Regions from separate parts of the Acinetobacter sp. GW821-FHT01C12 genome, predicted to be linked through region 2. Evidence: riboswitches for the same ligand, from Rfam matches in the RefSeq annotation. Region 2 holds a riboswitch; the other holds the start of a gene.
What was found. Region 2 has a riboswitch for manganese ahead of AC07WY_RS17155 (TMEM165/GDT1 family protein). Riboswitches for the same ligand answer to the same signal wherever they lie in the genome.
Positions count from the first base shown of each region.

Region 1 (7,559 bases), on a different contig from region 2:
AACTCATTCGTGGCGGCTTGCAGACAGGTGCTCAAACAAAAGTAGGCGAACAGGATTTAGAGCAGCTACTCCGCGATTTATCTGCATCATGAGGTCTTGCTGCTGTCTAATATTCTGCTCTAGCTTATTCCTGAGGTTGCCCCCACTTTTTAAGACTAATACAGTTTATGCAATTGAGAGGCGATGACAATAGTTTGAAGTATTGACCATCTATAGGGAATAAGCCATATTTTTGATACAGTGAACCAAATTAAGATCATCTATTTACTAGGCCTCGCATTTGCGGGGTTTTTAATGCTGAATAAAAGGAAAACTTGATGGAATTGCCCAATATTATTCAACAATTTATTGGAAACAGCGTTTTAGAGCCAAATAAAATTGGTCAGTCGCCATCGGATGTTTATTCTTTTAATCGAAATAATGAAACTTTTTTCTGAAGCGATCTAGCACTTTATATACAGAGACCACATACAGTGTCTCTCGCGAAGCGAAAATGTTGAGTTGGCTCTCTGAGAAATTAAAGGTGCCTGAACTCATCATGACTTTTCAGGATGAGCAGTTTGAATTCATGATCACTAAAGCGATCAATGCAAAACCAATTTCAGCGCTTTTTTTAACAGACCAAGAATTGCTTGCTATCTATAAGGAGGCACTCAATCTGTTAAATTCAGTTGCTATTATTGATTGTCCATTTATTTCAAACATTGATCATCGGTTAAAAGAGTCAAAATTTTTTATTGATAACCAACTCCTTGACGATATAGATCAAGATGATTTTGACGCTGAATTATGGGGAGACCATAGAACTTACCTAAGTCTATGGAATAAGTTAACTGAGACTCGTGTTGAAGAAAGATTGGTTTTTTCTCATGGCGATATCACGGATAGTAATATTTTTATAGATAACTTTAATGAAATTTACTTTTTAGATCTTGGCCGTGCTGGGTTAGCAGATGAATTTGTAGATATATCCTTTGTTGAACGTTGCCTAAGAGAGGATGCATCGAAGGAAACTGCGAAAATATTTTTACAGCATTTAAAAAATGATAGACCTGACAAAAGGAATTATTTTTTAAAACTTGATGAATTGAATTGATTCCAAGCATTTTCTAAAAATACTTAATTGTCTTTTTACGTCGCTAAATTTTAAATAAATAAGTGAAGAAAGTTAGTGAAGCCACTGATTTAAAGTTTTATATCACCAATAAATCTAAATTTTGGTTTTTAGAATGAACTTATTTAAAATAGCTAAAACTGTTTATTAGCTTAACTTGTGATTTAAGTTTTTATGAATATAAAATTGTTAATTTATTGGCTTTACAAGTTTATTTAAATTTCATCGTGCAACATTTTTAACCAATTTTATTATCGATGGTATTTTTTTGTCTGCTTTTCTTTTCTTAGTCTTTTATCTATCCGTCACCCATGTAGTATTTTATTAAATTCTTATGGGAAATGACGAATGTTAAATTATCTTAAGAGCTTTAATAATATCAATACTTATTTGATTTTATCGATAATTCTGCTGTTAATCATAATATCTCTAGATTATTTCTAAACTGAATGAATGTTTATAATGAGTGATTCATATTGCTATTGAAATCGCCTTCTCACTTTGAAAGAAGGCGAGGATGAGCGGCTTTTATGTTGATTTATCATTTTAAAATTGTCTTATAAAAGAAGCCTAATGTGTTTTCTTATATAGGTTTAAACGTAATTGTTGTATATCTTAAATCCAATTGATCTTATAATTTTCCTTTATTTTTTTGTATTGTTTTGCAGGTTTAAAAGTGAAAATTTCTAAAGGATTATTGAGTCTCATCAGCTATGCTTGTTTAATCATCAGTTTTCCAGTGATTGCTAAAACCAACACAAGTTTAGTTTCACCTAAAAAAGGTGTGATTTGTGATCAATATATCTGTGTAAATAACAAAGGTGTATCAAAATCACTTACGGCTCAATATTTAGGAACCCAAAAAGCGAATAAAGTTTTCTCACAAGGCGATTTTGATCACTCTGCATTTACTTTCTCAAATGGGGTGTTCTGCGATACAAATACAAAACGATGCCATGTAGATCGATATTTTAACAATGGACATCGAAGTAAAGTTGATCAAAAGATAACAGATCAGCTTTTTAATAATAAGTAATTCTTTGCCATAAATCGGCTAAAGCGCTCACTCGCAGATGGGCTTTTTGATTGATCTTAAAATTTTTAGAATGCTGTGTTCTATTAAATAAGATTGTATAAATCTATATACATGTTAAAAATTACCAATAGATTTATTAAATCATTCCTTCTTCCCCCTCTGAATTGGAATTTTAATTTGTCTAACAAACCCTTCAATCGAAGGGTTTGTTTTATAAAAATTATGAATTTCGTCATTTCATCAATTACTTATGTTTTTTGTAAAATAATTCATATTTTTGTTTAAAAGTGTGACTTGTTTTGCTAAATTCCGCTTGGATTTATTGAACAGAAAAGTAATGAACATGAATAAATATTTTGCAGAATTTATTGGAACATTTTGGCTGGTCTTTGGAGGGTGTGGTAGTGCAGTACTTGCTGCAGCATTTCCAGAATTGGGTATCGGTTTTGTCGGTGTTGCACTTGCGTTTGGTCTCACTGTACTGACTGGTGCGTACGCATTAGGTCATATTTCAGGTGGACATTTCAATCCCGCAGTAAGTATAGGTTTATGGGTTGGCGGTCGTTTTAATGCAAAAGACTTAGCACCATACATCATTGCTCAAGTCGTAGGTGGTATCTTCGCGGCATTTATATTGTATTTGATTGTACAAGGTCAAGCAGGATTCACTGGTACAGGTGGATTTGCAACAAATGGTTTTGGTGACTTATCGCCTGGAAAATATTCTCTGCTTTCTGCACTAATAATTGAGATTGTCTTAACTGCTATTTTCTTAATTGTAATTCTCGGTTCTACAGATAAACGTGCACCAGCTGGTTTTGCACCTATTGCTATTGGTTAGGCATTAACTTTGATCCATTTAATCAGTATTCCTGTCACCAATACTTCGGTCAATCCTGCACGTAGTACAGCAGTGGCTTTGTTTGCTGAAACGGCTGCACTGAGTCAACTATGGCTTTTCTGGGTTGCTCCAATTGTTGGCGCTGTGATTGGCGCTTTAATTTATAAGTGTTTTGAGCAAAAAAATAGCCAATAGCATTAAAGATCTTTCATAAATCAAAAAATGATCATGTGGAGTGAATCATATTGGTATTGAAAGTTCTTTCTCCCTTTAGGAGAAGGTTAGGATGAGGGTGCTTTTATGTTGATTAATGGTTTTAAAAAGGACTTATGAAAGAAGTCTATTATCAATGCGCCTAACTCTAGACAACATTATAAAAACCTCCCTCGGGAGGTTTTTTCATGGCTGAGATTAGACTTAAATAATTGAAACTTCAGCTAAAATTTTTTGAGCTGTTTCATCGCCATTTAAATATGCGCCATGAACCGTACCCGCATATTTCAAGCTACAATGTTCACCAGCAAAGAAGATTTTTTCTTGAATTGGTTGATGCAACACTTTAACAATATCCTCACTGTGCTTTAGTGAGGGAAAACTAAAAGAACCATAGCTATAAGGGTCGGCGCCCCAACGTGTAACGATGAGTTTTTTAGGTGTATGGGGAATATTGTTAAATTGTTTCTGCAAGTTACTAAAAATAAACTTTGATATTTCATTATCCGCTGAATTATCAATAAACTCAGATTGCTTTCCTCCAAACAGCATTAAATAAATGGGTTTTTTATAAATTCCAGATAAGTCTAGAATATTAAAACAACCAAGCTCATTCCAATAGAAATCACTTATCTTGTCTATCGGCATTTTGGATCTAAAAGAAAGTGGTTGTTCTAATTCAAAAAATACTTTATTGAAGGATCCAAATCCAATATCTTGAATAGATTGAGTATAGTGATGAGGTAATGGAGGATAAAACGCGATATGATTTTTCTTTAAAATTCCAAGTGGGACAGTAACCACTACACGGGAACCTATGTAAAAATTATCATTGGAATCAATAATTTTGACATAATCATTTTCACAGATGATTTTTTTTACATCAACATTGAATTGAATGTCGATTTTTTTTGAAAGCACGTCTATAACTTGGGCATAGCCATTGGGAAAAATAACTTCATCACCATCAAAATAACCTTCGTAATTTTTGTAATTTGATGAAAGTAGCTCAAGATTTGTCGCAAATGGGTCATTTGCTATTCGATTGAAAAAGTTAAATAATAATTGTTTAAGATAATCTTCTGAAAATGTATTACCTGAATAATGTAAAGAAGAAATTATTTCTTCAGTCGCCTTGAGGGCAGATTGCGTTTGTGTTTGAGAAAGTTGCTTTTCTATTTCCTCTACATAAGATTCAAACTCTTGGACTTCTTTGTCAGAAAATAACAACCCATTTTCATGAAAATATTGCGATTTGTCATAGTTAAATACAGTTGTTGCTATATGATTCTCTTGGGTAATTTCCCAGATCGGATTAGCTTCAACGCCATGAATCCATGATGCTCCTAAATCAAAAAAATCAGCATCAGATTGCAATGAATCTATGCGCCCACCTGTGCGAGACCTCGCTTCGAGTATGGTAACTTTTTTACCATTTTCTTGTAATTTTTTAGCGCATGCGATTCCTGCTATCCCAGCACCAATAATAATAACCGGTAAATTAATATCGCTATGTTCCAACATAAAAATCTATAGCTCAGTTTTGTATCTAAAATTAAGATAATACACTTTATACTTCTTAGATAAAATTATTTGATTTTTATTTCAAAAAATCAATAAATTATATTTTATCACATTGATTACAGGTTCTTTAGAATGGCTGAGATTGTTGAATAATAATCTTATAATATGAGTTTTTTTTGTTTTTGATAAAAGCGCCACGTAGGATGAAATTAAAGTCATGCTTATGCGACCAATGCGTATTCGCAATGACCGCAATTTAAAAATAAATATTATATAATTTATTGAATTTAAATATTTTTTATGGGTATTGATTATTTTTAATAATATTTCCCTCTAGCTAAATATATTCATAACTTTGCAATTTTGTTACTGATCAATATTTAAAATATTTTTATAGGAACATGCTGTGAGTAGACGGCGTAATCAAATAGGAATGAGTTCTTTTAATTTATCTAAAAAGTATGATTGAAAACTACACTTGATTCTACTAAAATAAAAAAACTTCATTGGGGAGTAGCCGCTTTTTACCTCAGGTAAAAAGGTGATGGTCAACATAATTGCTTAAACAAGCATGGTCATCATAGCAAAGAACCAAATGATCCTCCGATCATAGATTTCTTTTTGTTGGCAAGACCTTTGATTTATGATTCTGCTATGGCTAGCAAGAGTTATAAATCATTGGTAATTATTGCTAGCCGGAGAAATTATTATGATATCTGCTTTCCTAATCTCTCTTGCTGTAGTTGCTTTATCTGAAATGGGAGATAAGACCCAATTACTGGCACTACTGCTTTCTGCACGATTCCGAAAACCTATTCCTATTCTTATCGCTATTTTTCTCGCGACTCTGGTAAATCATGGTGTTTCTGCTGTACTCGGGCAGTGGATTACGACTGTTCTTAGTCCGACTGTATTATTGTGGATTGTTTCTCTAGGATTTATTGGGATGGCGGTATGGATGTTAATCCCAGATAAGCTAGATGATGAATCTGGAAGTATCGATAAGTGGCAAAAATATGGTGTCTTTGGCGCAACCTTTGTGCTTTTCTTTTTGGCAGAAATTGGTGATAAAACTCAAATAGCGACTGTGGCATTAGCTGCTCGTTTTGACAGTATCGGCTGGGTAACTGTAGGTACCACCTTAGGAATAATGTTGGTGAATGCTCCAGCCGTATTTATTGGTAATAAACTTGCAGAAAAGCTTCCAATTTCACTCATTCATAAAATTGGCGCACTTGTCTTTTTAATTATTGGTGTTGCTGCACTCATTCAACATTACTTTTTCTAATGACAATGAAGCGATTTAATCGAATACCAGTAAGCTGGCAAAGCATGTTTTTTATACCGTATCTACTTGCACTACCACTGATCACTTTACTGTTATTAGGTTTAGCTGGGAGTTGGTCGGATAGTGTTCGTTTGGCCTTTTTATCACTACCAGGGTGTTGGTTGTGTTTTCAAGCCACAAAAAAACCAAATTTATTTTGGAAATTATTTTCAATCATTTGGTGGTTTATTTTTATATTTCATACCAGCTTACTCTCAGTAAGTTGGCTGTTGTTCAATAGTGATGCTGAAGCATATTCAATTATTGAATCTATCGCGAATACAACATTGAATGAAAGTTTAGAATTTTTTCAACTGCATTTTGGCTTTTTTATTCTATTTGTTGGCTTGATTTTAAGCGCTTTGATTTTATATTTTTTTATTTTATTTAAATATTTTAATACGCGTGAGTTCCATGATCAGAAAGTACATCGATTAGGACGTTATGCTATAGGTTTGTTATTTTTACTGTGTACTGCCAGCTATGCGATTAAGCCTTCAATTGCTTTACATCCATTGCCATTTTGGTATGGATACTATGGCAAAATTCAAGATTTCAAACAGCGTATTCTACAGCATGATCAGATACATAAAGAATGGACATTGAATGCAGAACAGCGCTTAGATTTTAGTGGTAAATTGAATAAAAGGCAGACACATACCATAGTTTTAACTGACAGCATTACCAGTTTTAATTTTGGATTATGTGGCTATCCACGAAATACAACACCTGAGTTAACTCAACGGAGTGATCAATTCAAAGTCTTTTGTCGTGGTTACTCACCAGCATCATCTACTATTCAATCTTTACGTTATTTATTTAATGATGGTACGCGAAATGCAATGGATGATCATGCCCCTGAAAATATTATGGCATATGCTAAGGCAGCAGGTTTTAAAGTTTATTGGATTAGTAACCAAGATGATGTTTATATCTCTTCACTTTTTGCGTCATATGCAGATGAAGCTGTTTTTATCAATAAAAAGTCAGGTCGTAGTAGCACGTCATTAGATGAAAATATTCTGCCTGCTTATAAAATTGCATTGGATGACCCAGATCCTCGTAAATTGATTATTCTGCATCTCATTGGTTCACACCCAAATTATAAGTTGCGATACCCAGAACAATTTTCTAAGTTTAATGATTCTAGTAATGATGAGGTTGAAAAAAAACTTGAACGAAATGAGATTAATCATTTAATTCAGTTAAAACGCAATGAATACGATAACAGCATACTTTACCAAGACTGGATTGTTGCAAAGTTATTCGATCTTTTAATTTCTACCCAATCTGATTTTAGATCTTTTACCTTTTTATCAGATCATGGCAATGAAGTCGGGCATGCTAAGAACTATGCTGGGCATAGTGCAAATACTGAGGCTGGCTACCGTATTCCAATTATTCTTTGGTATGATCATATGCCGACTAAAGGAATAGTCAGTGAAAAACCAATTGATGCCAGTGACCTAGATCGATATGTATTACACCTCATGGGCGCTCATGA
Region 1 is NZ_JBWKXD010000001.1:241,536-249,094, forward strand. It holds gene AC07WY_RS01100 (enoyl-CoA hydratase/isomerase family protein) at 1-92, shown strand, start outside; partial or broken gene AC07WY_RS01105 (APH(3')-VI family aminoglycoside O-phosphotransferase) at 318-1,096, shown strand; gene AC07WY_RS01110 (YcgJ family protein) at 1,821-2,150, shown strand; partial or broken gene aqpZ (aquaporin Z) at 2,494-3,186, shown strand; gene AC07WY_RS01120 (NAD(P)/FAD-dependent oxidoreductase) at 3,409-4,728, opposite strand; yybP-ykoY riboswitch at 5,225-5,370, shown strand; gene AC07WY_RS01125 (TMEM165/GDT1 family protein) at 5,441-6,016, shown strand; gene AC07WY_RS01130 (phosphoethanolamine transferase) at 6,061-7,559, shown strand, end outside.
Region 1: another riboswitch for manganese. It lies ahead of AC07WY_RS01125 (TMEM165/GDT1 family protein); the one in region 2 lies ahead of AC07WY_RS17155 (TMEM165/GDT1 family protein).

Region 2 (7,559 bases):
TTAAATGGTGAAGGTTTACAACACCAAGATGGTCATTCTCATATCTTGGCAGGAACGATTCCAAACTGTGTAGCGTATGATCCTTGCTTTGGTTATGAGTTAGCTGTGATTGTGCATGATGGTTTACAACGTATGTATGTGAATCAAGAACGTGTGTTCTATTACTTGACGCTCATGAATGAAAACTATGACCAACCTGCATTGCCTGAAGGTGCTGAAGAAGGCATCAAACGTGGTATGTACTTGTTCAATAAAGATGAAAAAGCCACAGTTCAGTTATTGGGTTCAGGCGTGATTCTGCGTGAAGTGATTAAAGCTGGGCAAATTTTACGTGATGAATACCAAATCCATTCCAATGTTTGGAGCGTAACAAGCTTCAATGAATTGGCACGTGATGGTATGGCTGTTGAAGAATACAATCGCCTACATCCACTTGAAGACGGTAAAGAGTCTTGGGTTTCTCAGCAATTACGTGACACGGATGGTATTGTTGTTTCAGCAACAGATCATATGCGTGCCTATAGCGAACAGATCCGTGCTTACCTTCCAGATAGCCGTCCATATGTAACATTGGGTACAGATGGTTATGGTCGTTCAGATACACGCAGTAATTTGCGTAGTTACTTTGGTGTAGATGCGGCACATATTGTGGTTGCAACATTGAAAAAACTTGCTGATGAAGGTGAAGTTGATCCACGTTTAGTGAAAGATGCAATCTCTTCATTTGAACTTGATGTTGATCGTCCAGTTGCATGGTTACCGCAAGCGCATCCATCTGTACAAGAAGTTGCTGCTTATACTGAAGTGACAGAGGAGAAATAATGATGCAAGTTAAAACTCCTGATATTGGCGTTGATAAGGCCACTGTTGCAGAAATCTTGGTGAAAGTCGGGGATACCATCGCTGTTGATGACAGTATCGTTCTACTTGAGTCAGACAAAGCCTCTGTTGAAGTGCCAAGCACTTCAGCAGGTGTGGTTAAAAGTATTGCTGTTACGGAAGGTGATGAAGTTTCAGAAGGTGCTGTGTTGATCGAAGTTGAATCTGCGGATGCAACTGCGACAGAAACACCAGCACAGCCTGCTCAAGAAGCTGCAAAAACTGAACCTGCTGTGGAAACTAAAGCTGAACCTGTGGCATCTGCTGCACCTTCAGCATCTGCGCCAGCTTCATCTCAAACAGTTGAAGTTCAAGTGCCAGATATTGGTGTTGAAAAAGCTTTGGTCGGCGAAGTTCTGGTTAAAGTGGGCGACGAAATTGCGGTAGATGACAGCATCGTCGTAGTGGAATCGGATAAAGCAACGGTTGAAGTTCCAAGTACAGTTGCCGGCACTGTTGAAAGTGTTGTGGTCAAAGAAGGCGATAATGTTAAAGAAGGTGTGGTACTGATTACAGTGAAAACTGTAGGCGCTACAACGACTTCGGCGGCAGCACCTGCTGAAGCGCCTCAACAAGCGTCAGCAACACCAACTCAAGCTGCTGCACCAGAAGCATCAGCGCCAGCCCAATCGGGTAAAGTTGAAGTTGCTGTTCCTGATCTTGGTGTAGATAAAGCAACAATTTCTGAAATCTTGGTGAGCGTAGGCGATCAAGTTGAAAAAGACCAAAGCCTTTGCGTTGCTGAGTCGGATAAAGCCTCTGTAGAAGTACCAAGTACGGTTGCAGGGACAGTGACGGCGATCCATGTGGAATTGAATCAGTCTGTAAGTCAGGGCACTGCTTTGGTGACGATTGAAGCACAAGGTCAGACTGCACCAGCACCGAAAGAAAAACCAGCCGCTCAAGCATCACAAGCTGCATCAGCACCAGCCGCGAAAACGACAGCATCAGCGCCAAAAGCTGAAGTGGCCGTTGCTCAAGTGGGTACTGAAAAGTTATCTAAAGCACAACAAGCTGAAAATGCCAAAGTTTATGCAGGTCCAGCCGTGCGTAAGCTTGCGCGTGAACTGGGTGTGGTTTTATCACAAGTCGAGGCCTCTGGCCCTCATGCACGGGTGATGAAAGATGATGTTTTTGCTTTTGTTAAAGCCAAATTGACTGCACCACAAGCAGCAGCTCAAACAACTGCTGCGCCAGCCGCTTCAGGTTTGCCTGCATTACCAGATTTCAGTGCATTTGGTGGTAGTGAAATTGCACCAATGACGCGTTTACAGCAAGTGTCTGTACCGCAATTGTCATTAAACAATTTTATTCCGCAAGTGACACAATTTGATTTAGCAGATATTACTGAACTAGAAGCTTGGCGCGGTGAGTTAAAAGGGAAATTTAAGCAAGATGGTATTAGCTTAACGATCCTTGCCTTTATTGCAAAAGCGGTGGCGTTCTTACTTAAAGAAGAGCCTTATTTTGCAGGTCACTTGGCAGATGATCAAAAGTCTGTGCTGTTGCGTAAAGAAATCCATATGGGAATCGCTGTGGCGACACCAGATGGTTTAACTGTTCCAGTATTGCGTAATCCTGATCAAAAATCGATTAAGCAAATTGCCATTGAATTGGGTGAGTTAAGTAAAAAAGCACGTGATAAGAAACTTTCTCCGAAAGACTTACAAGGTGCAAACTTTACTATTACTAGCCTAGGTTCAATTGGTGGTACTGCATTTACGCCATTGGTGAACTGGCCGCAAGTTGCGATTTTGGGTATCTCACCTGCAACGATGCAACCAGTATGGAATGGCTCAGGCTTTGATCCAAAACTGATGTTGCCATTGTCATTGTCTTATGACCATCGTGTGATTAATGGTGCGGATGCTGCGCGATTTACCAATAAATTGACCAAGTTGTTATCAGATATTCGTAACATCTTGCTTTAAGTTTTAAATTATAGAAGACCTCGCTTTAGGCGAGGTTTTTTATATGCGTCTGATTTCGTTTTATCAACAATTTTCAAACCTGCTTTAAAGTCATTATTCAATATAGTCAATCTGTCAAAAAACTCAGGCACAAGAATATAATTTCTCCTAATTAATATTTTCAACTAAATCAATCGGCGACATCCCTGTCGCCCCACGATGGGATAACCATCTAGGGTTCAAAATTAGTGAAGAAACGAAATTGAATTCATCCTCTGCGGGCATTAAAAATGCTTCGGCACGATATTTTTTGAAGTTTATCTGAGCTTTAAATTTTTTAATTTTTAAAAATTGAAAATGATTGATAAAGCGTTGTAGAATAGCTGTACTTCATTGGGGAGTAGCCGCTGTTTGTCATCTGCGAGATGATAAATGGGTGATGATCAACATAATTACTCAACAGAGTATGGTCATCATAGCAAAGAACCAATTTAGCTGAAGGTGTTTACTCAGCTATCTTTTGTTGGCAAGACCTTTGATTTATCACTCCGCGTTGAATAGGCGACTATTCATATTGGCTAGCAGGAGGGGTAAGTCATCGGTAAATATTGCTAGCCAGAGACTTTGAAATGTTAAATGCCTTCCTCATCTCTTTAGTGGTTGTCGCTTTATCCGAAATGGGCGATAAAACACAACTGCTCGCATTACTTCTTGCTGCACGTTTTCGTAAACCTATTCCTATTTTATTTGCAATTTTATTAGCAACTATTGTCAATCATGGCGTATCGGCTGTACTTGGTCAGTGGATTACCACAGTCCTTAGCCCGACAGTGTTACTTTGGATTGTGTCACTTGGCTTTATTGGTATGGCTGGGTGGATGTTAATTCCAGATGAATTGGATGATGAATCTGAAAGTATTAATAAATGGCAAAAATATGGGGTCTTTGGTGCAACCTTTGTATTATTCTTCCTTGCAGAAATTGGGGATAAAACCCAAATCGCCACAGTGGCACTTGCTGCACGCTTTGACAGCATCGGTTGGGTAACTCTAGGTACGACATTGGGGATTATGCTGGTCAATGCACCTGCCGTATTTATTGGCAATAAATTGGCAGATAAATTACCTATTGCTCTGATTCATAAAATTGGAGCTGCAATCTTCTTTATTATTGGTGTCGCCGCTTTAGTTCAGCATTACTTTTTTTAAGCGCAATTTTCCAAGCTGATTGAACATCAATAAAGTCATCTATTTTTAAAGCTGAAAACCCAACTTAATGTTGGGTTTTTTATTATTCTGAGAATGATGACACAAATAATCTTTAAACTTAGGTTGTAGATTTATTGTAACTTTGAAGAAAACCTTATATGTTGTATGGGATAACTAAAGATTTATTTTAAAAAAGGTTTTGGGGTTTCTGGTATGGCTTTAGATCGCACCACGTCGCAAGTTTTGTTTGATAATGGCACTCATAAATGTATAAGTTTTACCAGTTTGGTGAAAGGTGAAGGTGTACAAGCCAATCAGTTTCTTATTTTAAATAATGAACGTGCAGCAGTATTAGATCCGGGCGGTGATTTGACTTATGTGCCCCTGACCATGGAGCTCAATAAATACACCCGATTACAAAATCTAGACTATGTCATGGCATCTCACCAAGACCCTGATATTATTACCTCAATGCCGCGTTGGTTGGTCTATACCGATGCCAAAGTGGTCGCATCTAAATTATGGGCACGCTTTTTACCTCATTTAAACTCAGCATTTATGAGTGACCGTATGAAGGGGGGCTGGTTAGAACGTCTGATCGAATTGCCTGACCAAGGTGGCTCTATTCCATTGGGAGAAACCCGCATTATCGTGGTTCCTGCGCATTTCTTACATTCCGTTGGAAATTTCCAGTTTTATGATCCAATTTCAAAAATTTTATTCTCAGGTGATATGGGTGCATCGATTGTTGATGATGCCTCGAAACCAATTGAAGATTTTGCAATGCACATTCCAACCATGCATGGTTTTCATCAGCGTTATATGTGTACCAATCGGGTAATTCGTTTATGGGTGAAAATGGTGCGTCAAATGGATATTGAAATGATTGTGCCGCAACATGGTAAGCCATTTATTGGTAAAGAGATGATTCATCAGTTTTTAGACTGGATCGAAAATTTACAATGTGGTGTCGATTTGATGGATGAGTCCGTGTTTACCTGTCCGCAATAAAAAATTCAAAAAAGATATTGAGTTTGAGTGCGACTTTTTTTAGGATTTTCTTGCCAAAATTTTAAATTGATAACGAGAATCTTAAAAAAATGTTGTCACAAATCTCAGCACAGGATGCGTGCTTAAGTTGCGGGGCGTGTTGCGCCTTTTTCCGAGTCTCATTTTATTGGGCAGAAGGAGAAGCCATGCCGCCAGATTATGTCGAACCTTTGACAGCCGTGTATTCTTGTATGCAGGGCACCAATCAAAAGCAACCGCGTTGTGTGGCATTAAAGGGTGAGATTGGACAGCAAGTCAGCTGTAGTATGTATGAGCAACGGAGTTCTTCATGCAAACAGGTACATGCTGGGGATTCACAATGTGCAAAAGCAAGACAAGGCTATGGTTTAATTCCCCTGATCGAAATAGAAGTCGCTACCCCCAGCAATGATGAAGACTTTGATCAGGTGTGTTAACGCTTCATTGGGAAAATTTAGGATATTAAAGCAGAGACTGTAAGTCGACAGTCTACTGTAGTGTTAAATCCACGGTAATTTTATATTCAAAGCCCATTTTTATTTCAATAAGATACTGAAAAATAAAGTGTGATCGAGAATAAGATAAATCCGCACAATAAAAAATGAAAATTGAACGGAAATTTGTATATAATAGCTCACGGAAATTACCAGCGAGACTGTTATGTTGACCATCGTTCAAGAAGCGCTAACCTTCGATGATGTCTTATTACTCCCTGCCTATTCTACTATCCTCCCAAAAGATGTCTCTCTAAAGACACGCCTCACACGCGGCATTCAACTGAACATCCCTATGGTTTCAGCAGCAATGGATACTGTGACTGAGTCACGTATGGCGATTGCAATGGCGCAAAACGGTGGTATTGGTATTTTACATAAAAACATGGATATTTCTGCACAAGCTGCAGAAGTTCGCCGTGTAAAAAAATTCGAAGCGGGAATGGTGAAAGATCCAATTACCGTGACACCTGAAACCACGATTCGTGATTTGATGGCAATTACACAAGCCAACAACATCAGCGGTGTACCTGTCGTTAAAGATGGCAAAGTGGTTGGGATTGTAACTGGCCGAGATACTCGTTTTGTAACGAACTTGGAACAACCAGTAAGCAATATCATGACAGGGCAAGATCGTCTTGTGACTGTTCGTGAAAATGAATCGAAAGAAAATATTCAAGCATTATTGCAAAAACACCGTATTGAAAAAGTATTGGTGGTTGATGAAAGCAATGCATTAAAAGGCTTAATTACAGTTACAGATTTCCGTAAAGCGGAATCTTATCCAAATAGCTGTAAAGATGAATTAGGTCGTTTACGTGTTGGTGCTGCAGTGGGTACTGGCGCTGAAACTCCAAGTCGTGTTGAAGCGTTAGTTGAAGCAGGCGTTGATGCGATTGTAGTGGATACAGCGCATGGTCATTCTGCGGGTGTGATCGAGCGTGTACGTTGGGTGAAAGCAAACTTCCCTCAAGTCCAAGTGATTGGCGGTAATATCGCAACGGGTGATGCTGCTTTGGCATTACTTGATGCGGGTGCAGATGCGGTGAAAGTGGGTATTGGTCCTGGTTCAATCTGTACGACACGTATCGTTGCAGGTATTGGTATGCCACAAATTTCTGCAATTGACAGTGTTGCCAATGCATTGAAAGACCAAATTCCATTAATTGCTGATGGTGGTATCCGTTTCTCTGGGGATATGGCCAAAGCAATTGGTGCTGGCGCAAGCACGATTATGGTGGGTTCACTTATGGCGGGTACTGAAGAAGCACCTGGTGAAGTTGAATTCTTCCAAGGCCGTTATTACAAAGCATACCGTGGTATGGGTTCTTTGGGTGCAATGGCTGGTGCGACGGGTTCTGCCGATCGTTATTTCCAAGATTCGAAAGCAGGCGCTGAAAAATTGGTCCCAGAAGGGATTGAAGGTCGCGTACCGTACAAAGGCCCTATGGGCAATATCGTACATCAAATGATGGGTGGTTTACGTTCATCTATGGGCTATACCGGTTCTGCAACCATTGAAGATTTACGTCAAAATGCAAAATTTGTGAAAATCACCGCTGCAGGTATGCAAGAGTCACATGTGCATGATGTAACGATTACCAAAGAAGCACCGAACTATCGTGTAGGTTAATCTTTTGTAATATTTTGATTGGAAAAAGCCGTCAGTTTATGACGGCTTTTTTATTTTGGTGTAAAGTAGTAAACCTTAAAAATTGGTTATACAACACATAATAAGTGGGTAAAAGATGAGTTATTTTGGAACAGACGGGATTCGTGGAAAATTTGGTGAACTCCCAATTACCCCAGAATTTGCACTTAAACTCGGATTTGCGGCAGGGAAAGTATTAAAGCAAATTAGCCCAAAATCAAAACCGATTGTGGTTTTAGGTAAAGATACCCGTTTATCGGGTTATATTCTTGAAGCAGCTTTACAGGCGGGTCTCAATGCGGCAGGTGTTTATGTACATTTGCTTGGACCGCTGCCGACCCCTGCAATTGCTCATTTAACCCGTGCATTGCATGCCAACTTAGGGATC
Region 2 is NZ_JBWKXD010000009.1:75,068-82,626, reverse strand. It holds gene aceE (pyruvate dehydrogenase (acetyl-transferring), homodimeric type) at 1-822, shown strand, start outside; gene AC07WY_RS17160 (2-oxo acid dehydrogenase subunit E2) at 825-2,810, shown strand; yybP-ykoY riboswitch at 3,173-3,330, shown strand; gene AC07WY_RS17155 (TMEM165/GDT1 family protein) at 3,419-3,997, shown strand; gene AC07WY_RS17150 (oxygen-binding di-iron domain-containing protein) at 4,211-5,008, shown strand; gene AC07WY_RS17145 (YkgJ family cysteine cluster protein) at 5,098-5,463, shown strand; gene guaB (IMP dehydrogenase) at 5,687-7,153, shown strand; gene glmM (phosphoglucosamine mutase) at 7,269-7,559, shown strand, end outside.